Regions from separate parts of the Paenibacillus sp. BGI2013 genome, predicted to be linked through region 2. Evidence: riboswitches for the same ligand, from Rfam matches in the RefSeq annotation. Region 2 holds a riboswitch; the other holds the start of a gene.
The links. Region 2 has a riboswitch for FMN ahead of ribD (bifunctional diaminohydroxyphosphoribosylaminopyrimidine deaminase/5-amino-6-(5-phosphoribosylamino)uracil reductase RibD). Riboswitches for the same ligand answer to the same signal wherever they lie in the genome.
Positions count from the first base shown of each region.

Region 1: another riboswitch for FMN. It lies ahead of CXK86_RS10865 (DMT family transporter); the one in region 2 lies ahead of ribD (bifunctional diaminohydroxyphosphoribosylaminopyrimidine deaminase/5-amino-6-(5-phosphoribosylamino)uracil reductase RibD).

Region 1 is NZ_PJFA01000003.1:765,566-781,456, forward strand. Features, by position in the region: gene CXK86_RS10810 (molybdopterin molybdotransferase MoeA) at 7-1,296, shown strand; gene mobB (molybdopterin-guanine dinucleotide biosynthesis protein B) at 1,312-1,857, shown strand; gene xerS (tyrosine recombinase XerS) at 2,083-3,174, opposite strand; gene CXK86_RS10825 (GNAT family N-acetyltransferase) at 3,368-3,856, shown strand; gene CXK86_RS10830 (SDR family NAD(P)-dependent oxidoreductase) at 3,935-4,708, shown strand; gene CXK86_RS10835 (aldo/keto reductase) at 4,843-5,736, shown strand; gene CXK86_RS10840 (amino acid permease) at 6,359-7,705, shown strand; gene CXK86_RS10845 (YqcI/YcgG family protein) at 7,761-8,522, opposite strand; gene CXK86_RS10850 (LysE family translocator) at 8,605-9,231, opposite strand; gene CXK86_RS10855 (DUF1989 domain-containing protein) at 9,371-9,979, opposite strand; gene CXK86_RS10860 (amidase) at 10,115-11,611, opposite strand; gene CXK86_RS10865 (DMT family transporter) at 11,933-12,913, opposite strand; FMN riboswitch at 13,058-13,211, opposite strand; gene CXK86_RS10870 (DinB family protein) at 13,296-13,796, opposite strand; gene CXK86_RS10875 (CGNR zinc finger domain-containing protein) at 13,941-14,492, shown strand; gene CXK86_RS10880 (amidohydrolase family protein) at 14,604-15,891, shown strand, end outside.
Region 2 is NZ_PJFA01000003.1:284,712-300,602, reverse strand. Features, by position in the region: gene CXK86_RS08730 (DUF2953 domain-containing protein) at 1-28, opposite strand, end outside; gene scpB (SMC-Scp complex subunit ScpB) at 218-874, opposite strand; gene CXK86_RS08720 (segregation and condensation protein A) at 843-1,643, opposite strand; gene ribH (6,7-dimethyl-8-ribityllumazine synthase) at 1,747-2,214, opposite strand; gene CXK86_RS08710 (bifunctional 3,4-dihydroxy-2-butanone-4-phosphate synthase/GTP cyclohydrolase II) at 2,317-3,549, opposite strand; gene ribE (riboflavin synthase) at 3,582-4,250, opposite strand; gene ribD (bifunctional diaminohydroxyphosphoribosylaminopyrimidine deaminase/5-amino-6-(5-phosphoribosylamino)uracil reductase RibD) at 4,311-5,414, opposite strand; FMN riboswitch at 5,738-5,907, opposite strand; gene CXK86_RS08695 (hypothetical protein) at 6,076-7,365, opposite strand; gene CXK86_RS08690 (peptidylprolyl isomerase) at 7,497-7,928, opposite strand; gene lysA (diaminopimelate decarboxylase) at 8,178-9,509, opposite strand; gene CXK86_RS08680 (spore germination protein) at 9,613-11,280, opposite strand; gene CXK86_RS08675 (stage V sporulation protein AB) at 11,305-11,733, opposite strand; gene CXK86_RS08670 (stage V sporulation protein AA) at 11,714-12,370, opposite strand; gene CXK86_RS08665 (AraC family transcriptional regulator) at 13,018-13,926, opposite strand; gene CXK86_RS08660 (DMT family transporter) at 14,035-14,964, shown strand; gene sigF (RNA polymerase sporulation sigma factor SigF) at 15,052-15,807, opposite strand; gene spoIIAB (anti-sigma F factor) at 15,822-15,891, opposite strand, start outside.

The DNA.
Region 1 (15,891 bases), 480 kb from region 2:
TTGAAAATGAACTCACATTCACATGATATGACAACTGCCAAATTCAATCGTACAGCTGTACAGGTACCGGATGCCCAGGCCAAAATAGCTGCAAGAGTTACTGTAGGCTCCATAGAGAAAGTTCACCTTGAATCTGCTCATGGCCGCACACTTGCAGAGACGATTCAGGCCCCCCATCCGTATCCATTCTTCAGGAGATCGGGTATGGATGGATTCGCGATTATCAGTACAGATACCATAGATGCATCGAGTGATCATCAAGTTTGGTTTCGAGTCATTGATGAAATTCCTTGCGGCTACACCTCGGATCACACCATTGTTTCAGGTACGACGGCTCGCATCATGACGGGTGCACAGGTTCCGGAAGGTGCGGATGCGGTAGTTATGATGGAGATGACCGAGAGCAAGGTAGAGAATGGAGAACAGTGGATTGCATTGAAACGGCACATATTGTCGGGTGCTAATATCACCCCAATCGGACTGGAAGTCCAAGAGGGACAGCAACTGCTCGAAGCAGGAACGATCATCAGGGCAGGAGAGCAGTCCGTGTTAGCTACTTTTGGCATAGCAGAAGTTCCTGTATTTCAACGTCCAAAGGTGGCGATATTCGCAACCGGCACGGAATTGCTTGATGTAGATGAGCCATTACAACCAGGTCGGATTCGGAACAGCAACAGTTACATGCTGCGCTCTCTGGTTGTTGAAGCAGGTGGAGAGCCTGTGATGTACGGTTCTATTGCAGACGATGTGAATACGGCAAGGGCCAAACTGGAAGAAGCCATTCAAGATAATGATATCGTGGTGACCACAGGCGGTGTATCCGTCGGGGATTATGATATTATGGGCGAACTTGTGCTGGAAGAACATGTGGAGATGTTGTTTAACAAAGTGACGATGCGACCAGGCAGTGTGACCACAGCTGCTATATATAAAGATAAATTGCTTTTTGCACTTTCGGGTAACCCGGGGGCCTGTTTTGTAGGTTTTGGTTTGTTTGTTCGTCCAACCATACGTTCCATGCAGGCGGATGCTCATCCTTATATGGAAGAATGGACTGCGATCTTGGAAGAAGAGTACACCAAAGTTAATAATTTCACACGGTTCGTCCGTGGACGCACGGAGATCCGCAACGGCATGGTGTACGCAATACCGGCTGCCGCCCGTGTAGATGAATCCAGCGTGATGATCACCATTAAGGACAGTGATTGCCTGATTGTTGTTCCACCTGAGAAAAAAGGCATTCCTGCGGGTGAGCAGGTACGTATTCTCAAACTGCCCTCAGGTCATGTGAGGTAGTGGTGGATGACTACAATGAGTGATACAAAGCCACATATCATACAGATTGTTGGATACAAAAACACAGGCAAGACAACCCTGACAGCCGCGCTGATCGGGCACTTTTCTTCTATGGGACTTAAAGTAGCAGCAATTAAGCATGATGGTCATGATCATTTTGAGATGGATCAAGAAGGAACGGATTCTTATCGATTTGGAGAGTCTGGGGCTTCGGCGGTGGTTATCATGTCAGAGAAACGTACTGCGATTATGGAGCGACAGGCAACCAAGCTGGAGGATATGCTGAGCTATCTATCGGATTATGATTGGATTGTTGTTGAAGGATTCAAGAATGTTTCTTATCCCAAATTTGTGATGGTTCGAGAAGAGAAAGATCTGACCTTGGTTAATCAACTTAAAGGGGTAGTGGGTATAATCTCATGGTTACCTTCAGAGCAGTTTATAGAGCGGAGTACCGTAAGCAGAGATATAACATGGTACTCGGTTCATGAAACGGAGGATATAGCCAAAGCGTTGCTAGCGATGGTTGAGAGCGAGTGTAGGCAGAATGGTGAAGTCTAATGGTAGAAACGTCAAAAGTGGGATATTATGATCGCTGGATATGATTGAATGTACAGAGAGCGTGATTGATCCCCTTTGAATATAACGTAATTTTTATTATGTAAACCAAATTATTTCTGCTTGTGCTCTTCTCCTTGAATGATGCAAAAAAACAAAAAAATGCAGCAGACCTTTCTCGGATCGAAATCCTTGATGTGGTTTGCTGCTTTTATTATGTTCGGGATGTTACATCCCGTCGTCAGTACGGCGTTCGATGGCTTCGGACATCGTTTTGTCGGTAAGGTGAGCATAGATCTCGGTCGTTTCCGTAGAAGCGTGTCCAAGCTGCTCCTTCGTTTTGTAAATATCATTTTGCAAATAATAGTCGGTTGCGAATGAGTGGCGTAATTTGTGCACGGTTAGATAAGGTTTGCCAAAACGTTTGGCGTATTTCATGATCATAGCCTGGATCGCTCTTTTGGTCATTCGACTGCCTTCAGAATCTCCGTTACGCAAAGCAATGAACAGACCTTTCTCCCGCTTGGGCGTGCGGTAACGTGATTGCCGCAGGTTCATATATGTTGCGAGTTCGTCCTTGGCCTGTTCCCTGAAATAAACGGGAGTTTTGTACGTCTCATCATTGTTACCTTTGCGATAGACATACAGGAGTTTGTTGTTCAGATCAAGGTCATCGACGTTCAGGTTCACGACCTCCGACACCCGTAAGCCGGAATTCAGAATCAGGCTGGCAATACAGGCGTCCCGTTCTTTGTTGATTTCATGGGAGTATAGGGCCTGCTTATTCTTCTCCATATCGACAGCGTAACCTTCAAGAATATAGCCGATGAATTCCAGCAGCTCCTCTTCCTCCAGAATTTTACCTTTGAGTTTGGCAGCGGTGTCCTTGGGTTTATGGGTACGCTTGATCTCGATTTTGGCCATAATGTTCCGCTTCAGCAAAGGATAAAAGTCTTCATCTTCCGCAATCTGGCTCAGGTAATGAAAAAGGGAGCGAAGGGAAGAGAGCTTGCGAGATACGGTAATTCTGGAATTGGTTCCTTCCCGTTTGGTTGTAAGAAATAACCGATAGGCGGTAACCGAATCCATGCGAAGGACTTCCAGTTCAGTCAAGGTAACTTCTTTATTAGAGCTTGCCTCGGATAGCCCCTCTGCTCGCAACCATCCGAAGAAAGCTTCGTAATCTCTCAGATATTCGAGCAGGGTAGAGGGGGACAGGTCAGGCAGCTTGTAGTCCATGAATTGCTGAACGAACCAAGGCATGGAAGGTAGTTTGTCATCCAGCTTGCGTCGATCAATCTCTTTTTGCACGTTGGTCAAGTTCGACACCTCCATGTGAAAAACATATAAGATTAATATTCAATTTAATAGTATTCTATGCTCTAGTGTACCATAATTTACATGCTCACAGCTTGTTCACCAAAGCAGGCAGTAAGTAGGGTATGCTTCCTTGCCCTTCGGCGCGTAAACCTTTAAAGTAATTAGTATACGTAGAGCAGAGGAGGTGAACCGGATGAATATGAAAATAGAACTGGTTCCCCGGGAACGCAGTCAGGTGATTCGGCATTTAATGCAATTTTATCTATATGATTTTACCAAATACCTGAATATTGATGTGGACAGTAACGGCATTTTTCCGGAATATCCCGGTCTGGAGGCATTCTGGGCAGAAGAGGACCGCAAGTTTCCTTTTTTGATTACAAGTGATGGGGCACCTGCAGGGTTTGCTCTGGTGGAGAAATTGGAGCCTGGTAGTAAGGATAATGACTACTATTTGACTGAGTTTTTTGTGATGCAAAAATATCGGCGCAGTGGGGTGGGCACTCGGGCAGCCTATGAGCTGTTTAAACGTTTTCCAGGAAGATGGAAAGTGACCCAGGTTCGTAACAATGTCATTGCGCAGGCGTTCTGGCGAAAAATTATAGGGGATTATACCGGAGGCCGCTTTCGAGAAAAGTTCCATCCGGAACTGGGCAATCCAAGCCAGTATTTTGTAACCTGATTCCCATCGGGGTTTACCTACATATAAAGCATTCTGCTTGAATGCTGAAATAAAGAATCTGATGAAGGAGTGAGTGACATGAACGTACCCACATTCCATCTCGATGGACAGACAGCACTGGTGACAGGTGCAGGGAGAGGGATCGGAAAAGCAATTGCGATTGGACTTGCCCAGTCAGGCAGTGACGTTGTACTTGTATCCCGAACGATGAAAGAAATTGAGGAGACAGCAGCCTACATCTATGAACAGACAGGGCGTAAAGCGCTAGCTCTGACTGCGGATGTGACATCAAAAGAACAAATGGAAGAGTCGTTTCAAGAGGCAATCTCGGAGATGGGTAGTCTGGACATTCTGGTGAATAACGCAGGTATGAACATACGGACACCAGCACTTGAAGTAACGGACGAGCAGTGGGAGACCATCATGCAGACAAACTTAAAATCGGCTTTCTTCGCTTCGCAGTTGGCGGGTCTGCATATGAAAGAACGTGGGACTGGGAAGATCATTAACATCTCTTCGGTAGGCGGTCACACGGCTTTGCGGACAGGGGTTGTATATGGCGCGACCAAAGCTGCGTTAATTCATATGACCAAAGTGCTCGCACTGGAATGGGGCAAGTATGGAATCCGTGTCAATTCAGTAGGGCCATGGTATTTCCGAACACCTCTGACTGAAAAACTGCTGGATGATCCCCAGTATTTGCAGGAAATTGTAAGCCGTACACCGCTTCAGCGAGTGGGAGAACTGGAAGAAGTGGTAGGGCCGGTTGTATTCCTGGCATCAGATGCAGCGGGATACATAACGGGTCAGACGTTATTGGTTGACGGTGGAATGTCCATTTATGGCTTTTAAATAAATGAAGTTGGTTGCAGTTTGGAAAAGTGGGTGGCATAACCAAATCATGGGTAATAACATAAGGGAAGTTGAAGTTAATCTGTATTTCTATTTATCTGTACCCAATTCACTGAACTTGGAGGAAGATAACCATGGAAACGCGCAAGTACGGTAATACTGGCATGAACGTAAGTACACTTGGATTTGGCGGAGCGGAAATAGGAAAAAATGTATCCAAAACGGATGTAGCGACATTGCTGAATAGTGCCCTGGATGCTGGATTAAACGTGATAGACACGGCTGAATGTTACGGTGACAGCGAGGAATTAATCGGCGAGGTGTTGTCATATCGGCGTGATGACTACTATTTGTTCACCAAATGTGGACATGCTGCCGGGATCGAAGGTCCGGATTGGGATGCCAAAGTACTGGAGCAAACGATTGACCGTAGTCTGAAAAGGCTGAAAACGGACTATGTGGATGTTATCCATTTGCATAGCTGCTCCGAAGAAGTACTCCGACAAGGAGCAGTGATCGAAGTGCTACAGCGTGCCAAGGAATCAGGTAAGACCAGGTTTATCGGATACAGTGGGGATACAACAGATGCGCTATATGCGATTCAGACCGGAGTATTTGACAGCCTGGAGACTTCATTAAATATCGCAGATCAGGAAGCAATTGATCTTACGTTGCCTGAGGCAAGAAAAAGAAACATGGGTGTCATCGCCAAAAGACCAATTGCCAATGCGGCTTGGACGTATGATACACTTTCGGAAGAGGCTTATCCATTTATATACTGGAAGCGCTTAAGTGAACTGAACTATGGTTTTCTGGGTGAAGATGCCCAGGCAGCGGTGGAAACAGCACTGCGTTTTACGCTAAGTACCGAAGGTGTAGACACAGCTATTGTAGGAACAGCCAAGCCCAATCGCTGGCAACAAAATGCTGATCTTGTGGCTAAAGGGCAACTCCCACAGGAATTGTATGATGAAATTAGAGCACGATGGAAAGAAATCGCCGGAGCAGATTGGACTGGCCGGACTTAAGTCAGAAATATTAGCGAAGCCGCCATATGGCGGCTTTTTTATGACCAACATAAAATATTTTCAACATATGAAAAATTCACAATAACTTTCGGATCAGGGGCTGCGAAAAATTTTAGGGAATAATGTCTATACGTCAGCTTAGTTCAAAACGGGTGACAAAGGATGAAAGAGGAAAAATCCCAGGAAATATCCCTTCTTATAAGCGACTAAATTTATAAAAAACGACGAAGATATTGAGAAAATACGAAAAATAGGCAATCTACGTTCAATGTAAAAGAAATAACGACTGAGTTATAATATTTCAACATATGAAAAATTCACAATAGAGAGATCATTTTCTCACCTTAGTTACCATCTCTCATATGCCACATTCACGCACCACCAAGTTTAAAAGGAAAACCATTCTAAGCGATTGAAGTCAACCCCTTTTTTTGCGAATTTTAATCAAATTGAAAATATATCTTTATGAATAATCTCTAAAAGCATACACCTTAAATTCATTATCAGAATAATCTTAACATATTAATTATTATGTAAACTAATAATAATTCTTTTGGTAATACAGACATAAAACCTCCATGACCTGTAAATCGTAAGGGGATAAGGCAGAAGGAGGAACTTCATGAAAAGTCAGCAACACCGTAAAAACGACGACGAAAAACTAAGTTGGGTCAGCCTATCCTTGTTTGGCGCGGGTTGCACACTGGGAACGGGATTTTTTCTAGGGACCAGTCTGGCGATTCATTGGGCCGGCATATCTGTACTTGTATTGTTGCTGCTCGCTGCTGCGGGCACTTACTTTGTATTTGTTGCGCTGGCGCAGATGACGGCAGATGATCCTAAGGAAGGTGCTTTTCGAACGTATGCGGGCGAAGCATTCGGACCTTGGGCTGGTTTTGGTAGTGGATGGATGTACTGGTTCTCTGAAATGCTCATCATGGGCAGCTCATTAACGGCACTTGGGCTGTTCTCACAATTCTGGTTTCCCAAGTTTCCGCTATGGGCATTTGTTGCGATCTATGCCGCTATAGGTCTGTTCATTGCTGCACTGGGAGCAAAGGGATTAACCAAAACGGAGAATATTCTTGCTGTAATCAAACTTGCTGCAACGGTTGCATTTATAGCTATAGCAGGAGCGGCTTGTCTGGGTTGGTTACCTGTAAAAGTCACACCCGAGCAATTGAAGAATGAATGGTTCCCGCATGGGGGTAAAGGGGTATGGACCGGTTTCATTTATGCATTCTTTGCTTTTGCCGGGATCGAGGTTATGGGCCTGATGGCAGCTAACCTGAAAGAACCAAAAGATGCAGTGAAATCAGGTCGAGTGATGCTATTATCGGTGAGTACACTCTATGTGATTGCAATTGCGTTGATCCTGTTGCTTGTGCCTTCAGTTCAGTTAACTCCAGATGAAAGTCCGCTTGTCAAAGCCATGGCAACCATTGGATTCACTGTTGTGGTCCACATTCTCAACGGAATTCTGATTATAGCCGGATTCTCGACGATGGTGGCTTCGTTATATGCCATTACGTCCATGTTGGTGAAACTCGCAGAAGATGGAGATGCACCAAAACTGTTCACGAAGACCTGGGGAAAAAAGGACATACCACTTCAGGCATTGTGTTGCACAGCGGCTGGATTAGTCCTGTCTACTTTGATGGCATTATGGATGCCCAAGAGTTTGTTTGAATATGTGACGACAGCAGGTAGTCTGGTATTAATGTATACATGGCTGCTCATCTGCATCACGTACATTAAAAAAATGAAGCCCGTGAAGTGGAATCGCATCAAAGTATGGATTGCCATAGTATTAATTGTAGCTGCTGTGGCTGGGACAGCGATGGAAAAAGCCAGCAGAACGGGTCTGCTGGCAAGTGTGGGACTTTTGGTGTTCCTTGGGATCATCACGTATGTTGTTCATAAGGTACGTGGCTCGAAAGCATCGCAGTCAGCACCATCCAAACCATAAGCAACTCTCAGCAACTTTCGTGGAGGTCGTACAACGGATTATGAGTGCTTTAAGATTATTTCGTCAACTTGCCTAAGGCTTGCTTCATCCGCATGAATGGACATTTGGAAGGTGTCTGCTCATCATCAGGCAGGAAATACTGTTTCCATTCCAGATTATCCTGCTGACCATACCACATCAGCGAAGGGTGAGCAGGTACAGCATCATATGCAGCGAGACGTTTGCGAATTAAGGTTTTCATTTTACGGCCAAGAGGGGTGTTGTCATTAATGGATTCGAATACCCACCGTGGTTGAAAAGCAAACATGAGATAAGGAAAATGCCGGCTGGCTCGGAGTTCATGTGCAGGAGTTGCACAAAAACAAAAGTAAGGCTCTCCGCCAAAGCAAAACTCCCATGATGAATCATGAGGATCGGTTGAAATATGTTCCGGCCACGGCTCGGTATCGTGTGAACTTACCCGATTGAGCATTTGCCAGAATAACGTCTGATATTGCTCTACCGTTGTATGATCTTTCAGATCACTTGGCGTCTCACAGATCACAACCATGGAAGCGTAATGACCGGTGTCTCTGGAGACAGGACCATATTGTCTAAGCAGATCGGCCATATCTTCGGCAGCATGTTCAGATCGGGGGTCACACGTAAATCCGTACCTCAAATGTCCTGACAGAAATCCCATTCGTCCAGGTACACATGGATACGTATTATCTTCGTCGGCGATCATTTTACCAAATTGCGAATAAGCGTCCTGCTGCCAAGATGGAAGACGCTCAAACAAGGTGTTTATTTCGTCGGCACTATACAGCTCCGCCATTGATTCCCAACTCCATTCCACATGATACCGTTACAGTATTAATGTGGGGGAAGTTGGGTGACTGTCCAGCCTGATTTTGTTGTCAGAAAAATATGGAACGTACAGCTTCGTACCCAAAATACAAACCAAATCCGATCAGGCAGATTCCCGAAATGATAGAGATCCAGCGCAATACATTCTCACTGCTATGTTTGTGGAATCGACTGGCCATGCCAGCCATAATGACATCCCACACCAGAATACCAATGAATATGCCTGAACTGTAGAGCAGCAAATGAGCGGTATCCGTATGTTTCACAGTTGTCGCGAGAATAGAGCCATAGATCCCAAGCCAAAATAAAATATTCAGTGGATTGGACAGGGCCATCAAAAATCCGGATATAAATGATTTTCGAACAGTTGCTTCCGCAGTAGATGTACCCTGAATGCCTTGCTTTAGCTTCGAGAGCGTTTCCACTCCCGTGTAAATCAGAATAAAACTGCCAAATGACCAGAGAAAAGAGCGCATGAACGGCGTGTCCAGAAAATGGGCAACTCCAAAATAAATCAGCAGCATATACACCAAATCTGCAAACATAGCTCCGAGTCCTAGAATCCAGGCATGCATGAATCCGTGGCGGGCTCCACGGTCGAGTTGGGCGGCGTTAATCGGACCGATTGGAGCGGACAATGATATTCCCAGAATGATATAACTGAACAGTACAGACATAAACACGTTCACTCCTTAACGGGTTCGATGAATTGTACCAGTCGTCACAGAAAATGGGTACAAGTCATCGTATTCCCGCAAGGAGTGAATTAGAACAAACTACTTTTATCTCATACTGCGTCAAGGCCTTGTCATTCTGTTAAAGTTCCACATCCAATTGAATAGGGGTGCAGTTGTATCCGTTGCATGAGCTTTCCTCACAAGGACAGGCGGAGAGCCCAATTGTGAGATCCATTAATGCCTCCATCTCGATATAATCACCTGCACGAGAGTCGGGAGCTACAACATCAATCTTGCCTTCACTGTCTACAACGGACTTCATAAACAGGTTAAATGGATAGTGTTGATCCGGCGGTAAGATTCCGAAGGGTTCTAGTGCCGTGTTCAGATTGTGATAACAACTGGCGTGATCCTTTTTGTCGTATAACACCTCATACATCTCTGGACGACAAGCAGAGTTGAAGAAATCATGTACCCCAACGGTGTCACGGACAATCTTGAGTAAAGGTTGATACTGATTGGAATATACAAATTGTCCTGGTTTAATTCGATAAGTACGCAATACGTCCATTGTCACGCCGGGATCCAAGCGATGGTTAGCATCCGTAGCATCATATGCCACAAAATCAATGACTTGCTGTCCCTCCAGATCCGTTATGCGTAGTAAAGAACCCTTGCTTACTTTCAGGGCATATCCCGTTTTGGCTGGGATACGATAAGACTGTTTATGGCGCTGATTCGTATTCATCCGTCACATTCCTCCGCTACTTTTTGCTTTCAGTATGCGGAGCAGATGAAGCTTTCATGCACTGTTATGGCGCCGTACTCTACTCAGGCAGGAACATCCAATGGTGAATTTAAACACAAACCACATTATATGCCTTTATGCTGGGAACAGTGGATTACCTCTCATCCCGATCCAGAGGTCTGATTGTTCAAGCTGTCCAGCCAGATGTAATAACCAATCTTCGCGTCCCTTGGTTGCCATCACTTGAACGCCCATTGGCAACCCTTCAGGTGTCATATGCAGAGGTACACTTATCGCAGGCTGACCTGTCAGATTCGCAAGCTGGGTGAACGGTGTATACGTAAGACTTGGCTCAAACATTTCATAGATGAGTTGCTGCTGCTGGGTCTTGTCCAATTCACTAATCCGCATTAGGTTACGAATCTGTTCGTCATGAGGCGTTAATTCACCAATCTTAGGCGCAGGAAAAGCATTAACAGGTGTGACGTAGAAGTCATAACGCTCGAACAAAGTGGACATCTGGGCTGCAGCTACATCCCATTCAGCTAAGCTATGTACAAATTCCGCAGCGGACACCTTTTTGCCTGCTTCAGCCAGAACCCAAGATTCAATCTCCATATCATCGGAGGTCAGAGCCCGGCCCATGGATCGTTCCATGGAAGAGATCATCGCAGCCATCTCACCGCTGTTCATCATGTAATAGTTCTCCATCAACCGAACTCCATTGACTGGACTCAGTTTTTCTTCAACATGATGACCTTGATCTTCCAACCAGCGAACGAGCTTGTATACAGACTCTTTGGCTTCTGCGCTGACAGGTGTTCCCACGGGCGAATCCGTTGTGTATGCAATTTTCAGTTTGCGTTGATGTGGATAGCTCATATCAGCCAAGTAACTGCCTGGAAAGAGTGGAGCATGGAACGCAGCTTCGGGCTGAATGACTTGTAACGTATCAAGCAATGCAGCACTGTCCCGAACCGAGCGAGAGAGGGCAAAATCAATCGATGCGCCTTGCCATTGACGACCAACTCCCGGTCCTACAGGTGTGCGCCCGCGGGTTGGCTTTAATCCAAACAATCCGCTAAAGGAAGCCGGGATACGAATCGAACCTCCTCCGTCACTGGCTCCGGCAAGAGGAACAATACCCGAAGCTACAGCAGCAGCGGCACCACCACTCGAACCACCTGGAGAGTGGTTGATATTCCATGGATTGCGAGTGGGACCATGAAGACGGGGCTCGGTAATATTTTTCAAACCAAATTCAGGCGTATTGGTATGTCCTATGAAGATAAAGCCTGCATCACGGAGTCGAGTGACAAAATTGGAATTGCGCAATGCACGATGCTCGCTGAACAAACGGGAGCCTGAAGTCAGAAATTCACCTTCCAAGGATTGCGAGATATCTTTTAGGAGCAGGGGAACACCGGCAAAAGGTTGTTCTCCAGGTCGAACCAAACCGGCTTCCTCCCGTGCACGAGATTCATATGTACGAATAACCGCATTAAGTTGCGGATTTACTTCTTCAAGGCGTGCAAACGCCGCTTCAAGCATTTCAACCGGGGATACTTCCCGGAATCGGATCAGTTCAGCCAAACCTACGGCGTCGTAGGAGGTATATGAGAATGAAGACATTATGATCGTTCCTCTCTGAATATAATTCATCTGTTTATTCCATATGTCATCGTACCACCGGATTAGACAAAAGACAAAACATAGAAGAATCGTAGTGCGATGATATGCATACTCGTTATGAGGTTGGAGGGAAAAGAGGGGGATTTGCATTTGCGATATGGAAATAAAGCACAGGGTTAATAGCTCATATTACTAATTGAGAAAATGAACGAGTAATATCGAGTCATGGAAATAAAAAACCACTGCTCATCTAATTTGATGTGCAATGGTTTTATTTTATATTTGACTATTTGTTTATATGTGGACCTCAGATATATCCACTTACTCTGTACGCAGCTTCGGTGCAGCATCGGCCGCAGTTGATGATCTTTCCTGCTGTCTGGAAATGGCGAAGAGGGCCACCCAGATCAGGATAAAACCAAGCAGTTGCTCCCATGTAATCAGTGTACGGAAAGCAATCCAGTTCACCAACACACCGGCCATCGGGAAGCTAAGTTCTGCGAGAGTTGCAACAGAGGCTTTGGTTGACGACAGACCTTTGTAATACAACAGAAGACTGAGCAAACCTGGTAACAATGCCTGACCGAGAATGTTGAGGATGACAGCGGTCTGTTCACCCGTTCCGGACGGAAACGTCCATGCTGCGCCTTCGTTCCACGTCATAAAGATCAGGAGCGGGAGAGCAACGACAAAACGAAGAGAGGTGACCGTTTCATAACGCGCCTGACCCAGCATCAATCGTCCCATAACGGTTGAACCTCCCCATAAGGCAGCAGCCCCAAGGGATAACAAGCTTCCAGCATGAATCCAGTTGTCCCAGTTACCTAATGGCAATGTGAAGCCAAATGTAAGCAGGTACGTTCCTGCTAATGCTATGAAGAACAATCCACCGAAGCGACGTGGCAACGTTTCTTTTAATAACAGTTTAGCCAGCACGATAGCGAAGAGTGGTTGCATTTTTTGCAATAAAAGCACCGTATTCGGATCGTTATGTGTTAGTGCCATGGTGAACAATACCGTTGCGAGTGCTGATCCTCCCCATGAGATAAAAATCACGGCAATCCAGTGGCGAGCACGCAGGTTTTTCAGATCAGCCCGAAATTTCCACAGTACGGGAATGGCAATAAGACTGACGATGATATGTTCCACCAGTACAATCTGCGTGGATGTCATTGTATTTAGCAAAATAATGCGGAAGAGTGGGTCGACACCCCATAAGGCGGCGCCGAGAACTACAAGCCAGAATCCGGTATTACTTCGTTCCTTGCGGTAAACAGGTGATGCTGCTGATGTCTTTTCCATATTCAGGACTCCTTCGTCAGAACACGGAATCTTCAGTTGGCAAAATCGACAAAAGCCCCCGTTTTGGTATATACCAAATAAACGGGGGCTCATCCAAGGACATGCGTCAGGAAAGAGGCCTTCCCGTGAACGGCATGTCAATGTGTTGATCTTCTCTCATCCGGACTGTACCGTCGGCCTTGGATTCACACCAAGTCAGTCGCTGAATGTCCTTCGTTAAGAACAATTAGCGAGTCGCGGGCTGGTTCCGAAGAACATCACCGCCGGTTGGGAATTGCACCCTACCCCGAAGATCCTATTCAATTATATAGTGTGTTGAACAAGCTGTAACATTAATAAGTTCATCTTATTCCTGTAAGCGCTAGCAGTTCAAGCATTTTTTTTAGAAAACGATTTTCCAGCTTCCTTGCTGTCTGCGAAGGAGCACGATCTGGCCTGCGTGATACGCATCATGGAGTACCCAGCGAGCCAGTTCGTGTGCCCATTTCTCTTCGGAGTCCATATATGCGGCTTCAAGATCAGACTCTTGTAGTGCAGCTAATTGATCTCGCAACTGCTGGGCTAATCGAGTTGTACCCTGCATCAGTGTATTCCAACCAGCTGCATCCGTTGCATCTCCCGGATTCCCAAATGTGTATTCATTGGAGTCTACAGCAGGAAGGGTAGGCTCCTTACCTTGCATGCGACATAATAAGCGATGGTTGTAATAATACATATGGTTAACCAACTGCCAGATGCTTAATCCCCCTGAGGGTGGAATCCAGGCTGCTTGTTCTGCTGTAAGGCCCTCCAAGGATTTCGACAAAGGTACAATCCAATTACATTGATCCCAAGTATCATCCTTTTGAATAAGTAACACATCTAGTGCTGTTGTGTTCGTCATTGCCTTTTCCTCCTTGCGTATAATTGTGATAGGTGATGTAACTAGCTAAAACTGATTAATGAGGTTACACTTAATATAACACATCAAAGATGAGTTGTAACCTTCTTTATTTACTTAGATGGTTACATGAACGGAGGTATATGTATGGACAGATTATGGACCGATTTTGTAAACAGCGATTATCACGATTGGCGTGGGGGAGATCGATCGGAGGACAGACTTGGGAAGGCGAACTGGCAGCAAGATTTTCTGGAACGATGGCAACTTAACGCTTCTGTCCCTGCATCTCCAGAAGAGGAGTTGTCGATGAGAAATTTCAGGAATGAATTGATAGCTCTTGGAGCCCGCTTATCTTCTGGAGCATCATTAACGGATATAGAAAAACAATGGTTGAACGGCGTTATGGAATCAGGGCATGTGAGAAGGACATTGACTACAATTGATCAGGAACTGAAACTCAAACTGGTAGCTGTAGAAACACATTGGCATCAGGTTATGGCTGAGGTAGCTGCTGATTTTGCCATGACTTTGGTGGAGGGAGAAGGCGGCAGGATTCGGATCTGTGATAATTCGGATTGTCGCTGGATGTTCTATGATGATACCCGAAGCAGAACACAGAAGTACTGTGATGATAAGATGTGTGGCAATCTGATGAAGGTCAGAAGATTTCGGGCGAAACGCAAATTCCAAAATTGATAAATACTAACAATAACTATATAATGTATATATACTAGCGAAAAAATAGTCAGAAGCAGTACAGATTCGTAAGCAGGATGTGATCGTCTTTCAAACCAAAATAGATGGGAGATGTTTCTTGTGCGGACAAGTTATCTGTTGAAAAATGGCTGTGTGTTGTCGATGGATGCTAAAATTGGACAGTATAAGAGGGCGGACGTTCTGATTCAGGATTCACTGATCATGGCGGTTCAGCCCGACCTGGATATTCCGGATGCGGAGATCATTGATGCTTCATCGATGATTATTATGCCTGGGCTGGTGGACACGCATCGGCATATGTGGGAATCACTTGTCAAAACAGCGGGAACCAACTGGTCGTTACCAGTTTATTTGCAAAATCTCTATTATGGTGCGATGGGAAGCAAGCTCCGCCCACAAGATAGTTATATTGCCAACCTGCTCGGTTCCTTGGAAGCGCTTAACGCAGGAGTGACGACAGTAATGGATTGGAGCATGCCATATTCCCCTGACCATACGGATGAACTGATTCGTGGACTTCAGGATGCTGGCATTCGGGCGGTATTTGCTCACGGATTACCTGGTGAGACGGACTACTGGAATCGGGATAGTCAACTCACGTATTCGAATAATGATGTGAGAAGAGTCAAAGAACGTTATTTTTCATCACGGGATCAATTGCTTACTTATGGGCTTGCCATTCGTGGTCCGGAGTTCAGTCATTGGGATACAACCGTGAAAGAGATCGAGCTAGCACAAGAACTGGATGCGATCTGTTCCATGCATGCCGGATTTGGCAGTTGGGGATCTGTGGATCGCTCGATTAGCCACTTGTACGAAGCGGGACTCTTAAGTCCACGGGTGAATATCGTTCATGGCAACACCATGGGCATGGATGAATACAAAATGCTGGCAGATAGCGGCGCTTCCTTGTCGGTCACACCTGAGGTTGAAATGATGATGGGGCATGGATATCCAGCCACCGGCTATTTTCTTGAACATGGGGGAACACCTACACTTGGTGTAGATGTGGTGACGTCTACAGGCGGAGATATGTTCTCGCAGATGAAGTTCGCACTTCAAGCTGAACGATCCAGAGCCAATGAACAACTTTTGCAGCAGGGTGAGATGCCTGGTGAGTTGAACTTGCAGTCCAGCCAAGTGCTGAGATTTGCAACTTCAGCTGGTGCCCAAGCGTTGGGATTGGAGCAGAAGGTGGGTACGTTGACCCCAGGGAAGGAAGCGGATCTGATCATGATTCGTACCACCGATCTGAATATGTTCCCCGTTCATGATCCAATCGGCGCTGTTGTGCAATTTGCCAATCCATCCAACGTGGATACGGTCTTTGTGGCAGGTAGACTTGTGAAGCGAGAGGGTAAGCTGTTGAATGTTGATC
Region 2 (15,891 bases):
AACCGATTCCTCCAAGCCAAATCCACACAGGCCTTACCTCCAAGCCCTCAATTCTTTTCTCGTCTAGTATGGCACTCTGAATAGGAAAAAATTCACGTCTGACCTAAAAATCCCATTTGATATTTGTTTGGAAACTGTTTTATTCACCATTTATCTAAAAACAATGCGCAAAAAAACCGACTCCACTGATGGGTGTCGGTTAGTATGAGCTTGCAAATTAGAGTGAAGAGTCCGTATTATCGTCTTCGTTGTCAAATTGACTTAGATCATCCACCGGATCAGCACTTTCCGGTTCCAGTTGTTGCAAATCCAGTTTGTTGAATAATAGTTGTGTCTCTTCCTCCAGGTTTTCGGAATCTTCGAACAAGCCCGGTTCCGGAAGGTCTTTAATTGAAGCCAGTCCGAAATAATCCAGGAATGACTTGGTTGTTCCGTACAGAATTGGTCGTCCGATCGCCTCGGCTCGTCCCACTTCAATAATCAGATCCTTATTCACAAGCGTATGGATGGCCCGCTCCGATTTTACACCGCGGATTTCCTCAATCTCTACCCGTGTAATGGGCTGCCGGTACGCTACAATAGCCAGCGTCTCCAGAGCCGCTTGGGATAAGGACGTACGCGCGGGAGAGTATGCCAGTTTCTCGAAATATACAGCGTGGTCAGGCAAGGTGCCCAACTGAACTACACCAGCGATCTTGAGAATCTGTACACCTCGTCCCTGCTGTGAAAATTCATGAATCATCTCCTCAATCGCGTCCGTTACAAGCTCCACTCGCTGGTCAACGATCTCGGCGATTTGTTTGATACTCAGACCTTCTTCTCCGGACAAAAACAGCAGGCCTTCAATAATCGATTTCAATTTCGGAAAATCCATGATTCTTTGTTTCCCCTCTCCACTCCATAACGATATCCTCAAACATCCGTTCCTGATAACAGACAATCTGCTTCATCTTCATCAGTTCCAGCACCGCCAGAAAAGTGACAACAATCTCATGGCGATAGATATGTTCATCCATCAACTTGGAGAATAACAGTCTGCCACCCGGCCCCATACTTTCCAAAGCGCCGATGACATCCCGTATCCGATCCTTAACCGAAATCTCATCCCGTTTGATCCGGGTTACGGTTGTACGCTTCTCAGCCTTGCGTAGCGCCTTCTGAAATGCTGCAATCAGGTCAGAGGTGTGTAAACCCTCAACCGGGTTCGATTGGGCTTCTACGGGCATATAGGGGCGCAGATCCTCGGGCTCTTTGGAAAATATAAGACTGCGTTCCCACTCCCGTTCATGAAGATGACGCGCAATTCCCTTGTACTTGCGATATTCTATCAGACGCGCAATCAGCTCTGCACGTGGATCATAATCTTCTTCTTCCATATAATCATAATCCTCGAAGTCCTCAATGACCGGTGGTTTGGGCAATAAAAGTTTGCTCTTGATCGACAGCAATGTTGCTGCCATGACCAGAAATTCACTCGTAATATCCAGTTCCAGTTCCTGCATCGAATGCAGATACGCCATGTATTGATCGGTAATATCGCTGATGGGAATATCCTGGATATGAATTTCAGCCTTATCAATCAGATGAAGCAGCAGATCCAAAGGCCCTTCAAAAGTCTCCAGTTTGTATGTAACTACCGTCACTAGACGAATCCTCCCGCCAGAAAAATACAAAACCCTGCTAAGCCGTCCGAATCGGTTTCCCGTGTTCGTCTGCGCAAAGCAGGGCACTACTATTAAATAAGCACTATTTTAGCTGTTTCGTCAAGTTTGCCATCTCAATTGCCGCCGTAGCTGCATCCCAACCTTTGTTACCCGCTTTGGTTCCAGCACGTTCAATCGCTTGTTCAATATTTTCTGTTGTAACCAGTCCAAAGATCGTAGGCACGCCAGTTTTCAGATTAATTGCTGCTACCCCTTTAGCCATCTCGTTGCACACATAATCGTAATGCGTAGTGGATCCACGAATGACAGTTCCCAAGGTAATCACCGCATCATACTTGCCGCTCTCTGCCATTTTCTGCGCAATCAAAGGGATTTCGAACGCACCTGGAACCCAGGCTACATCCACTTCATCATCCTGAACGCCGTGACGTTTGAATGCATCGAGCGCTGCGCTAAGCAATTTACTGGTAATGAATTCGTTGAAACGTCCAACGACAACTCCATATCGTGATCCTTCTGAAACTAAATGTCCTTCAAAAAATTGTGGCATTCAAGTCATCTCCCTAACGGTATAATGTAATGTAAGTAACGGAAATTCCTAATTAATCTCTTCCATAAATTACATGGTGAACATTGTTCATCTAAAATATATTTACTGTTCGTTTTGCTCGATATCATCAAACTTGAGCATATGCCCCAGCTTGGCTTGCTTGGTATGAAGATAAACCGTATTGTCCTCGTTCTCCTCCATCTGGATCGCGACACGCTCTACGACTTCAAGTCCATATCCTTCAAGACCTTTAATTTTACGAGGGTTGTTAGTTAACAGCCTGATCTGACGAATCCCAAGGTCTTTCAGAATTTGGGCACCAATTCCGTAATCACGCAAGTCAGCAGCAAAACCCAAACTCAGGTTTGCATCAACAGTATCCATACCTTCCTCTTGCAACTTATAGGCTTTGAGTTTGTTGATCAGGCCAATACCCCGACCTTCCTGTCTCATATAAAGCAGTACACCATTGCCTTCCTCGTGGATCTGTTTGAGTGCCGCATCAAACTGCGGACCACAGTCACAACGATGCGAATGGAATACATCACCTGTCAAACATTCAGAGTGCACACGTACAAGTACGGGTTTCGAACCATCAATTTCTCCTTTGACCAAAGCCACATGTTCCTTATTGTCCACAGCGTTTGTATAAGCCACCGCTTGAAACTCACCAAAGTCCGTTGGCATACGCACAGCCACTTCACGTTGAACCAGCTGCTCTTTTTCGTTACGGTAACGAATCATGTCCTGAATACTGATCAGCTTCAGATCATGCTTCCGGGCAATCTCCTGCAGATCCGGAAGTCTGGCCATCGTGCCATCTTCCTTAATCACTTCACAAATAACGCCAGCAGGGTAGGAACCACACATAATGGCCAAATCTACCGCCGCTTCTGTGTGCCCGGCACGACGAAGTACTCCGCCGTCTTTTGCAATCAACGGGAACATGTGACCAGGCTTACGGAAGTCCCCGGCTTTCGCCTCAGGATCAATTAGACCTTTCACGGTAATAGAGCGTTCATGTGCCGAAATACCTGTTGTCGTATCTTTGTGGTCCACAGAAACGGTGAAGGCTGTTCCATGGAAATCCGTATTTTGTTGAACCATCGGTTTCAGGTTAAGTTCGTCCGCACGTTGTTGTGTAATCGGAACACAGACCAGACCTCTACCTTCAGTAATCATGAAATTAATGACTTCAGGTGTCGCCTTTTCGGCCAAAGCGATAAAATCGCCTTCATTCTCCCGATCTTCATCATCCACAACAATGACGGGTTTACCACGCATGAGATCATATATGGCTTCTTCTATTGTGTCCAGAATGGATTGTTCTGACATTGGTCCACCTCCAGTTAATTTCTGTTCTCTATTTATGCAAATCCGTGATTGGAGAGAAAATCTTCACTGATACTGCGCGGCTTGCCAGCACCCGTCTCCCGATGTCCTCTCCCATACTGGAGCAGATGATCCACATATTTGCCCAAAATATCGCATTCGATATTAATGGTATCCCCTGTCTTTTTCACATTTAGTACAGTTTCACCAATGGTATGCGGGATAATGGAAACCGTGAATGCGGTATCCGATGTATGGACAACGGTTAAACTAATGCCATCCAGTGTAACCGATCCTTTGGGGATCAGATATTTGAACAACTGGTGATCATCAGGCTTGATCTCAAACACAATTGCATTCTGATCACGTGTTATACTGCCAATCACTCCAGTACCATCGACATGACCCTGAACGATATGTCCGCCAAAACGACCGCCTGATTGCATGGCCCGCTCCAGATTAACTTTACTGCCAGATTGCAGCTGACTGAGATTGGTATGGCGATAGGTTTCAGGCATTACATCGGCGGTAAAACCTCCACCTTCGAGCGTTGTCGCAGTTAAGCACACACCGTTCACTGCTACACTATCACCAATCTTCAGATCGTCCATGATGGCGGAAGCTCCGATATTCAGGACCATCGCTTCGCCTTTCCGACCAATACGCCGGATCTGACCGACTTCTTCCACCAAACCGGTAAACATGCTGCCGCCTCCCTTTTTCAAGTATAAAGAACCTAACTTTCTACTTTCAAATCCATTTATTTATTCAGGCCACACCGGAATACCGCCAATGCTGATATTATCTCCAACTTGTTCAATCTCCAACTGATTCAATTGAATCGCCTGATTCATACGTTCCACACCCTCGAAGCGGAAGCTTCCAGGTGTATCATAACCGCCTACAATCTTCGGAGCGATAAACATGAGCAGTCGATCGACCAACCTTGCCTCCAGCATGGCTCCATTCAAGGTGCCTCCACCTTCAAGCAAAATTGAACCAATGTCACGCTCACCCAACTTGCTAAGTCCGTTTAACAGATCCACACGTGGTCCAGGACCACAGCGTATAATTTCGACGCCGTAGGCTTCCAAACGTTCAGCAGCTTCAGGACTGGCTTCGTCTGTTGTCAGCACCCATGTTGGAGCAAGACCATCCTTAACCATTTTGGCACCTACGGGAAGACGTAACTTGGAATCCACTACAATGCGCACTGGACTAATGCCTTCGACTTGCAAACGGGTTGTTAGTTCCGGATTATCGGCGATTACCGTGTCGACGCCAACCATGATTCCCTGGTGACGATGACGAAGGGCATGCACAATCTCACGAGCGGGCTCGTTAGAGATCCACTTGCTGTCTCCGCTGCGAGTAGCAATTTTGCCATCCAGAGTAGTAGCCGTCTTCAGTGTCACAAAAGGTAGACCCGTTGTGATAAATTTAATGAACTTTTCATTCATGCGTCTTCCACGCTCACGCAGTACGCCAACTTCAACTTCAATGCCTTGTTGACGAAGCATGCTTATACCCCTGCCGGATACTTGCGGATTTGGATCTTCACAACACACCACAACACGTTTCACCTTTTCATGAATCAGGCGTTCACTACAAGGTGGCGTCTTGCCATAATGACTACAAGGCTCAAGTGTAACGTATACCGTACTTCCCTCTGCATCACTGCCTGCCATGTTAAGTGCATGCACCTCTGCATGACCGGTTCCACGTTTCAGATGGCTCCCCAGGCCTACAATACGGCCTTCTTTCACAACTACACATCCAACAACCGGATTAATCCCCGTCTGTCCCTGTGCTCGTTCCGCCATATCCAATGCCAGTGCCATATAAAATTCATCATTGATCATTTCCAAATCCGTTCACCCCGCGGTTTAAAGTCTTGTTTATTAAAAAATCCCCGTCGAACAATCAGTTCGATGGGGATGATGAGAGACAAATGTCACCAGCAGGAGTGAAATGGATACAGCACGCCAACACTTTGCCCAAAACTTCATTTCGGGCAAGTGAAAATAGACACATACCTTAATGAACATCAATTACAGGTAAAGAGCTTTTATAGTGCGGCATATGTATGGAACTGTCCGACGTAACCGGATCTTCCCTGCACAGTGCAAGACAATACAAATTGTGACTGTGCAGCAATACTCCTGCTGAATGCAAACCTGTTAGGTCTGCACCTCTCCTTCTCCCATCCAGACTATACTGTCGGTTCTGGAATTACACCAGATCAGCCATCTGCCAATGGCAGACAGGTCACGGACTTTGCATCAAGTGCTGGACACCATAGGTCCTTACACTTCCTGCATCACCGCCGGTAGGGAATTACACCCTGCCCTGAAGGATTGCTTTCGTTATTACTTGGATGTTAGCACTTTAATGCCAAAAAATCAATTGTTTTTTGTTCCTTTTTGTCACATACTAACTTTTAATAAGCTAAGAAACAACAAAAAACCGCTTCCTCTCAAAGAGGCACGGTTTTGGCTTGGAGGCCTATTTCACATCCATCGCATCATTCTACATATCAGGAAAACACCAGCTCGCCATATGCTTTAATTCTTTGGCATTATGGAATGGAGTGCGATCAGGTTCTTGCAGGGGCGAAGTCGGAAGCGGGAACTCTCTTGCCACCCTTCTGACCCAACTTGTGGAATCGATCGCAATAGCCGAGCATTTCCAGCGTCCATTCGCTCTCGGTCGAAACGTCCCATGCAAATCTGCTTTTCCCGGCATCTCTGGGAAGACTCCATCCAGATATTCAACGATGACGCGCTTGTCTCTGACTTCATGACAATATACAGTCACCCATACACCTTCCCGGACCCGAACAGCATACACATCTCCAGACTGTACCTCCCCGGTACCTGCATCAGGTGATGCCTTTGGTACTTTTCCGCGAACACTTCTCTTCTTCTCCAATGCCCCTAAGATCGTGTCCTTTACAGCTGGACTCTCACCAGGCTTATCCGCAAGTGATATATTATTCAGATCAAAATCATGAAATATCTTGTTCAGGTTGTTCTCATTAATTCCGACAGATGAATCCCACCACGCCAGAGGGGCCTGCACTTCAACCCGCACATTGGGGCGTGCGTCACGCTGCATGTATGAGGTGAATTCCGTGATCATTCCAGGATGTTCCTGCGTATCCAATATGCCAATCAGAGCTAACGTCTCAAGTAAATCACGGTAGGCATATTCCTTCTGTGTAGGCAAAAGACGTTCCTTCTTGAGCGCTACTGCTGCCTTGCTGTAACGTGTTTTGGGAGGTAATTCGCGCAGCACCGTTAACACCGCACGGAATGTCCAGCGGTCGTACTCATTGGGTATTGGAAGCTCCTGCGCGGTAGCCAGCTCTCGAAGTGCCAACACGCATCCAAAAGGATCACCGTCCAACGGGGTTCCATTGGTCATCCGCCAATACCATTGCAGCGTTGTGTCAGTTGCTTGATCCACACTTAATCCGCAGATCTTACAAGTGTTCGAAGATGGATATGGCGTATGTTCATGACTTGGCATACTGCTCGCAATAAGCTTGCCTGTAAGCAACGAACGCCAGATCATGGGTGCTGACCACAAAGAGGATACAAAGGCCTGCGCTGCATCATTGATCGTCCATTGGTTCGCAACTTTTTTCAGCTCAGTAATCGTTTCATCATGTTGCGGACGTACAAAGCGATTCGGTTCATGCCCGGCTGCCTCAAGCGCTTCTCGATCCTTTACGGATAGACTATCCGGAACGACATGGCGCGATGCCTGCAATTCTTCATCCCACAACGTGCGCTCACTATAAATTTGTTTTAACAAGCTTAGCTGAGTAACCATATCCAAGGTTATATTCATCCTTTCTAATTATCGATTTGAAGTATGTAAAAAATAAAAAAAGTGCTTCTATTAAAAGAAGCACTTCATGTTTGGATCCAGTTAAGGTGAAGGTATTAAGCTTCTACAACTTCAACAGTTTCCATTTTGTCTTTACCTTCTAAAGCGTCCACGAACTCCATACCTTTAGTTACTTTACCAAATACAGTATGTTGTCCATCCAAATGTGGTTGCGGTTGGTAGCAGATGTAGAACTGGCTTCCACCTGTGTTACGGCCAGCATGTGCCATAGCAAGTGTTCCGCGCTCATGTTTGTTCGGGTTAATTTCACAGTTGATTGTGTAACCTGGGCCACCTGCACCGGAACCGTTAGGGCATCCGCCTTGAGCTACAAAGCCCGGGATAACGCGGTGGAAAGTAAGACCATTGTAGAAACCGGAGTTAGCCAGTTTCTCAAAGTTTGCTACTGTGTTTGGAGCTTCTTGATCGAACAGATCGATCAGAACTTCTCCGCCGTTTGCCAATTTAATTTTCGCTTGTTTCGCCATATGTAAATGACTCCTTTCGTATTGACCATCGTTAATGGTGCCAGAACGCATGACCCTGGGCCAAGCATTACAGCACTTTTCTTAGTGTACACCGAAAATGTCTGGATCGCAAAAAAAACGGCAACTTTTTTTCATGATTTAGCTCAAATACGCAAAAAGCAGACAAAAAAGGAAGTTCCCTTTTCATCTGCTTCAACTGCAAAATCCCTATATCTTGAATAATGCAGAATCGCATTATCTTTTGACGAATTAGCGAGTTACTGGCTGTTTTCCAATGCGCGCTGGTACCAGGTCATTCTGGATGATATCTTGATACGTCTCACGGCGTACCACGACATCCCCTTGACCGTCTTTGACAAAGACAACAGCTGGACGACGAATCCGGTTGTAGTTGCTCGCCATGGAGTAGTTATACGCACCTGTGCAAGCTACAGCGAGCAGATCGCCGCTTTCCACTTTTGGCAGGTCCAGATCCCAGATCAACATATCGCCACTCTCGCAACATTTACCCGCAACAGATACTGTTTCCTGAGCAGCCTCATTCGCACGGTTGGCAAGCACAGCTTCATACTTGGATTCATACAAAGCAGGACGTGGGTTATCGGTCATACCACCATCAACGGCAACGTATTTACGCACGCCTGGAATGTCTTTGCTTGTTCCAACGGTATACAGCGTTGTTCCCGCTTCACCCACGATGCTGCGGCCTGGCTCAACCCAGATCTCAGGTACGGCATAGCCGATTTGAGCAAAATGATTTTTAACGGCATCTGTAATAGCCTTCACGTATTGTGCAACTTCAAGTGGCGTATCTCCATCGATATAACGGATTCCGAATCCACCACCAAGGTTAACCACTTTGAAAGCAACATTAAGACGCTCATATACACTTGCTGCAAATTCAGCAACACGTTGAACCGCCATCTGGAAGCCTTCAACTTCGAAGATCTGGGAACCGATGTGGGAATGCACACCGAGCAATACCAGATTAGACTGCTTGGAAGCCAAGTCAATCGCTTCAAATGCCGTACCATTACCGATATCGAATCCAAATTTCGAATCCGTCTGACCTGTGGAAATATATTCATGCGTATGTGCCTCAACACCAGGCGTCACACGAAGCAAAATGTTTACTTTACGATTTTTGTCCGCTGCTACAGCCTGCAACAGATGCAATTCATTGAAGTTATCAACAACAAAGCATCCAATCTCTGCATCAAGAGCCATTTCGATCTCTTCCAGCGTTTTGTTGTTACCGTGGAAGTGAATGCGCTCAGCCGGGAATCCTGCTTGCAGTGCAGTAAACAGTTCACCGTCAGATACGACATCCAAGGAAAGTCCTTCTTCAGCTGCAAGGGCACACATCGCCATTACACAGAATGCTTTACTTGCGTAAGCAACCTGGAAGCCAAGTCCGGAAGCACGGAATGCTTCCATGTACTCTCTGCAACGCTCACGAACCAATTGCTCGTCCACAACGTACAGGGGAGTTCCAAATTGTTCTTTCAGATCTGTTGCATCAACTCCGCCAATCTCTAGATGCCCTTGCGCATTTATTTTACTTGTACCATGTAAATACATAATCTGCATTCCTCACTTTTTATATACTGGAACAATTGATATTCCAATGATTTTACACCAGTATATCAAATTAGGCAGCGAGATGAATGGATTTTTCGGAAGATCATTTGTGTTTTTTACTTTTTTGCAGTTCCCCGTCCGGATCATCGGACATTTTGGTGTTGTCACGGGTTTTATTGAATGATGGACGTTTTTTATTTTCCAGCAGCGGAAGCCGGAATAAAAAGTTGCCCAAGGCCTTTGCATTAAACGGTATAAAAGGCCAGAGATACGAAGAATTGTACGACCGGTGAACGGTGAGCGCCAATATGAGTAATGTACAGCCCACGACCAACCCCGGAACCTTGAATATCGCAACAGCGACTAGCAGAACCAGCCTGACCAGCCTATTGGCGAGACCCAACTCGTAACTCGGCGTGGCAAACATACCGATGGCTGCTATGGCCATATAGAGCACAACCTCATTGACAAAGTATCCTGTTTTCACCGCGATATCCCCGACTAGAATGGCCGCGATTAAGCCCATAGCCGATGCCAGAGGTGTAGGCGTATGGACCGCTGCCATCCGTAATAAATCGACGCCTAGTTCGATCAGTAGAAACTGTAGAATCAGTGGTAACTTTACATTTTCCTGCGGACCAATGAAGTCGAGTCCCATCGGTTTAATCGAAGGGTCAATAACCATCAGAAGCCATAGTGGTAGCAAAAACAACGAGATGAGAATCCCTGCAAAACGGACCCATCGTAAATACGTTCCCATTAAGGCCGTCTGTCTGTTCTCCTCCGCATGCTCACATAGGTCGAAAAAGGTCGTAGGCAGAATCATCACACTCGGGGAAGTGTCTACGAAAATGACGACTCGCCCTTCCAGCAAATGGGAGGCTGTAACATCCGGTCGTTCCGAATATCGAACGAGTGGGAACGGATTCCAGCCCTTGTTGATAATCGCTTCCTCCAGCTGCTTGTCGGCGGCCGGAATACCATCGATATCCACTCGCTGAATTTTTTCCCGGACTGAATCCACCTGCACTTTATCCACAATATCGTCAATGTACACCACGCAGACATCCGTTTGTGTTCTCCGACCCACCTGCATGATCTCAAACTTCAGTCCAGGGTCGCGTATTCTGCGACGCACTAAGGTCACGTTGGTCAGGAGCGTTTCTGTAAAGCCGTCTCTGGAACCGCGGACCACCCTTTCCAATGAAGGTTCTTCTGGTGAACGAACCGGGTAACTCCGTGTATCCATAATTAAGACCGAGCGATCTCCTTCAACGAACATTGCGCTCATACCGGTAAGGACCTTGTTGATGACAGCACTCATCTTCTCGACTTTTTCCACCTGAATGTGGGGAATGTAACATTCAAAATAGGATTTGAGTGCATGTCCTGAGACGTCATCCGGCGTGAGATAGGTTAATCTTTTCAAGACTTCAAGCAAAATCTCATCCTTGGCGAAGCCGGTGATCATCAGCAATCCAACGTGCTTACCACCTAGGACCATTTCCCTCATATTCACGTCGAACGATTCTCCAAGCCCCAGCACCTGTTGCAGTGTATATCTGTTCTCACTCATGCGTGGGGAGATATCATCGTTTTCCTGCCAATATTGTACGGATTCCTCAATGCTGTCGGACATCTCATTTTGTTTTTTCTTATTGTACGCTTTCTCCTCTTCTTCCTTCTGAATCTCATAAGCAGACTTGTGTAACATCTCTTCCGTTATACCTTCACTATTTTCCTGGCCTGTGTGCTCCGTTCGTTCATCCATCTTCCATCCTCCTATGGCCACGAGTTACCGCTGATATATGAAAAAATCAAACAGGGAACCTGTCATTTTGCCCAAAATCATGGCGAGCAGTAATCCAAATAAATAAGGTTTCATGCCCAATCGTTTGGCTAGCACGGGCAGTACATTGAGTACCTCAGTGAGCGCTGCGGCGAGCAGACCGATGAACACGCCACAGAACAAACCAACGATCGGGCTGAGCAGCAGCACCCCATGCATTTTCCAATGCCAGAAGTCCGCCACCGTCCCGAGCAGTGAACCACCAATTAGCGCCCCTTCGTACCAGTGAGTTTTGTCATACGATTGCGTAAGTTGAGCCAACCTGGGAATCATATCGAGCACCAGAATGAGCGCAATTACGCCGCTCCCTACGGCAATCCCCCCTGCAATACCCAATACAATGCTGATTGCTCCATTAAGAACGCTCATCCGCATTCATCTCCCTGCGTTCCTGCTCGTGCATCCGTTCACTTTCTTCAATCACCACATATTTATCTACATTTTGCTGGTATAGGAACATCTCTACTTCCAGCGGGGTAGGTTCCTCATTCCATTTTTTCTTAAACAAATGATTAAAAAATACTGCCATTCCGAATCCAATACCAATAGAATACGCCACTTGGAACAGATAGGGATGTTCGTCCCGATGCCCAGTGAGCATCTCCACAATTCGAATCTGTACTTCCTGCATGTTCACATCGGCATGAAAATTCATAATGGTTAAGGCCGATCCGAAGAACAGCAGCAGCCAAACCAATATGAACAGAGACTTGGAAGGTTGACCATTTCCCGCAATGACTTCAACCAACGTATGGCCTGATCCTATCAGTTCCACACTTACCTCCGGCAAGATGTGCCGAATTTGGGGAATAATCTGCAATATATCAATGAGGATCAGATTGCCATCCTCTGGTCCAGGGCTTAGCAGTTCAAGCTCCAATAGCCTGCCCTCTTGGTCTTCTGAAGAGGTCAGTACATGTGCAATGTCTCCAAGCTTGACTGCTCTGCCCCTCTGGATGCGAATACGGCTGCGCAGACGAATATAGACCATTGGAGTGGGTGTCTGGGACATCCATAGCACTCCTTTACTGCGTAATTTAGGTTAGTATTTGAAGAATGTGCAAATTTATTACAAACGGGTTGGAAAAAAGGTGGAAGGCTGAGTTGGCGCTGCGGGATGGATCGGTCATTGGTCACTGTTGCTCGGGGGGAGGATACACGCAGACACTACGACGGCAGACCAACCTTCTGATCGCTGTTGTCTCCAAATTCTTTTTATTGATTTCTAAGTGTTAGAAATTTGGAGACAAAGGCGAACGCTTCGCTTCTTCAGGTCTAATCTGCCGCCTGCGTTGCTTATGTATCCTTAGGTGAGCCCTCACGCTTCGCTCCTTTTGACCGATTCCATCCCTCCGCTGCCCATCGTCCTCCCGTTTCCAAACGTTTGAAATAAATATGCTGGGGAGGTGGCAGAAGGGAATTAAAAGAAGAGCTTTTGGGGGTTATTTGGCTCAAAATTCTATGACGTTGGAGTTTGTCTTCTGCATGCGTCTTAGAATACAACTGTGTAGAAAATTGGAGACAATGATGCACGTTTCGCTCCTTTTGACCGACTTGAGGCGCAACCGAGTGCGGAGCATTTTGTTACATATCAAAAAAAGTCGCCGTATGGGCGACTCTTCGGTATTGGTAGATAGGTCACGGATCATATACAATAACTCAAGAATTATGTTCTTTTTCTCTTTTGTTCAATTCCCTTCTAAATCGTAAAGGGGTTGAATTCATTGTTTTGCGGAATTGGTTAATGTAATAACTCGTGCTGTTAAAACCGACCTCATAGGCAATTTCGGTGATGCTACGCTTGGAGGATTGCAATAGTTCAATGCTTCTTTGGATGCGGTACTCGATCACATATTGCATGGGTGTGGTTTTCAGGATTTGCTTGAAATAACGGCAAGTCTCCGATCGACTTAACTGTCCGGCCTTTGCAATATCTTCAAGCTTAATTGGATCGGCATAATTGAGATTAATCCATTGCAACATGTCTTTCATTCGGTTGTTTCTGCTCATCTCTGATGGATCATGTTCAAGAGAATATCCGTTCATAATCAGCAGTTTCCACATATTAAGCACCGCAGAAGCAACATTCACTTCGTAAAAAGGAACTTGGTGCACTAACTCTTTTCTAATCCGTGAAATAACATCCAGGATCTGTTCTCCCCAAGCGTTAGCTCTTTCGATATACAGAAAAGGCAAATTAGTTGCTGTTACATATGGATGTACGTACTTTATATACAAATCCGAAGGCATGATAACATGTGGGGACAAATTCAGACATAAATAAATGCAGTTCTCGCTCACCCCGTGATCTTCGGCCATATGCATTATTCCACTGTTGATAAAAACCCCGTCACCTTTGGACAAAATCATCTTTTGATCGTTGATATGGAACAACGCCTTACCCTGAAGAACGGCAACAAACTGCAATTCATCATGCCAGTGGAGAGGAATATGTCCGTGAACATTTTTAACAATGGTTGTCTCATAACAGGCTATAGATAATGTATCGGTACGGTGTTGCGTCATTTCTTTCAAATGTTGATCAATGATAAATTCGATCTTCTGCATGGCCCTCATCTCAATATAGTTATATTTTTAAGTGTAATATTGATATAAATGTATCGTATTTCTCTTTAATATAACACTATTCTTATATTTAAGGTGAGGCGAACAAGAATGACAACTTCTGCAAAATCCAAAATTTCAGGCATCGTGCTCGTTCTGACGGGAGCCATCTGCTGGGGCATTGGGGGGACGGTATCTCAAAAATTGTTTCAGCTGGATGGAATTGAGGTCAATTGGTATGTCACTGTACGATTGTTGATTGCTGGGTTACTATTACTGGTTATTCAATCGTTTACAAATGGAAGATTTCAGATTTTTGATGTATGGAGAAATAAAAAAACCGCTGGGCAGTTGATCATTTTTGGATTGGTGGGCATGCTTGCCGTTCAGTATACGTACATGGCATCCATTAAACACGGCAATTCAGCGGTGGCTACACTCCTACAGTACCTGTCCCCTGTCATGATCATGATTTACATCGCACTCCGTAAGCAGTCTGTCCTTACACGCAATGACCTTGCATGCGCCGTTCTGGCTCTCGGTGGGTGTTTTCTCCTACTGACGAACGGCTCACTCACGCAGTTATCTGTCTCCTGGCTCGCAGTGATGTGGGGCATATTATCCGGGGTTTCAGCTGCATTTTATACGCTGTATGCCGTGCAACTAATTAAAAAATTCGATTCACTTGTTGTGGTTGGCTGGGCTATGATCATCGCTGGTTTGGGAATGAGTTTTATTCACCCGCCTTGGAAAATGAATTTTGCTAGCATCACGCTCGAAACCTACGGTTATTTGATATTTACGATCCTTTTTGGAACCATGATTGCTTTTTGGTTTTATATTGCGAGTCTCAAAAGTCTTACACCCAAGGAAACTAGCTTGCTTGGGAGCGCAGAGCCGCTTGCTGCTGTTGGAACAACCGTCATATGGCTCCATGAACCTTTTGGCTTCTATCAATGGATTGGTATGGCATGTATTCTTGGCATGATGCTGGTCATGCAGTCCAATCGTTCGGGATCTCCCCGTATTAACAACAAATAACCTCCCTCGCCATAATGCGCGATAGAAGGTTGTTAGTTGTTGTATATTGGTGTATAAACGCCAATACTGTTGGTGCAACCCATGAAATCACTGCGCGATCTGGTCGCGGATGGATTGCAGTATTTTTTTCTCCAGACGTGATACCTGCACCTGAGATATTCCCAGCCTGCTGGCAACCTCGGACTGGGTCTGATCTCGGTAATACCGAAGATAAACGATTAATCGCTCCCGCTCGCTGAGACCACCGATGGCTTCGTTCAGAGCCAGCTTGTCAAACCAACGTTCCTGAGACTCGTCGGCAATCTGATCCATTAACGTGATGGGATCACCGTCATTCTCAAATACGGTCTCATGGATGGAGGTCGGTGGTTTGTTCGCTTCCTGGGCAAATACAACTTCCTCCGGAGTTACCCCCAGCTCTGCGGCAACTTCCTTAATCGTTGGTAAACGATCCAGATGTTTGGACAGTTCGTCCCTTTTTTTGCGGACTTTATTCGCCATCTCTTTCAGTGAACGACTGACCTTCAGGGTACCGTCATCCCGCAGGAATCGCTGGATTTCTCCGATGATCATCGGTACCGCGTAGGTTGAGAACTTCACGTCATAACTGAGATCGAATTTGTCCACTGACTTGAGCAGACCGATACAACCAATCTGGAACAGATCTTCCGGATCATATCCCCTGTTCATAAAACGCTGTACGACGGACCAGACGAGTCTGATGTTGCAGTTCACCAGCGTATCCCGTGAGACATGGTCACCCGACTGACTGAGCGCAATCAGCCGTTTGACCTCGGCATCGTCCAAATAGGTCTGTGAAGATGGTTTCACTTCAGCATCCATAAGAACACCAACCCCTAATTATACAATGCTTTCTTGGATTCAATCCTTTTTTTCATCTTGATGGAGGTGCCTCTGCCGGGCTCA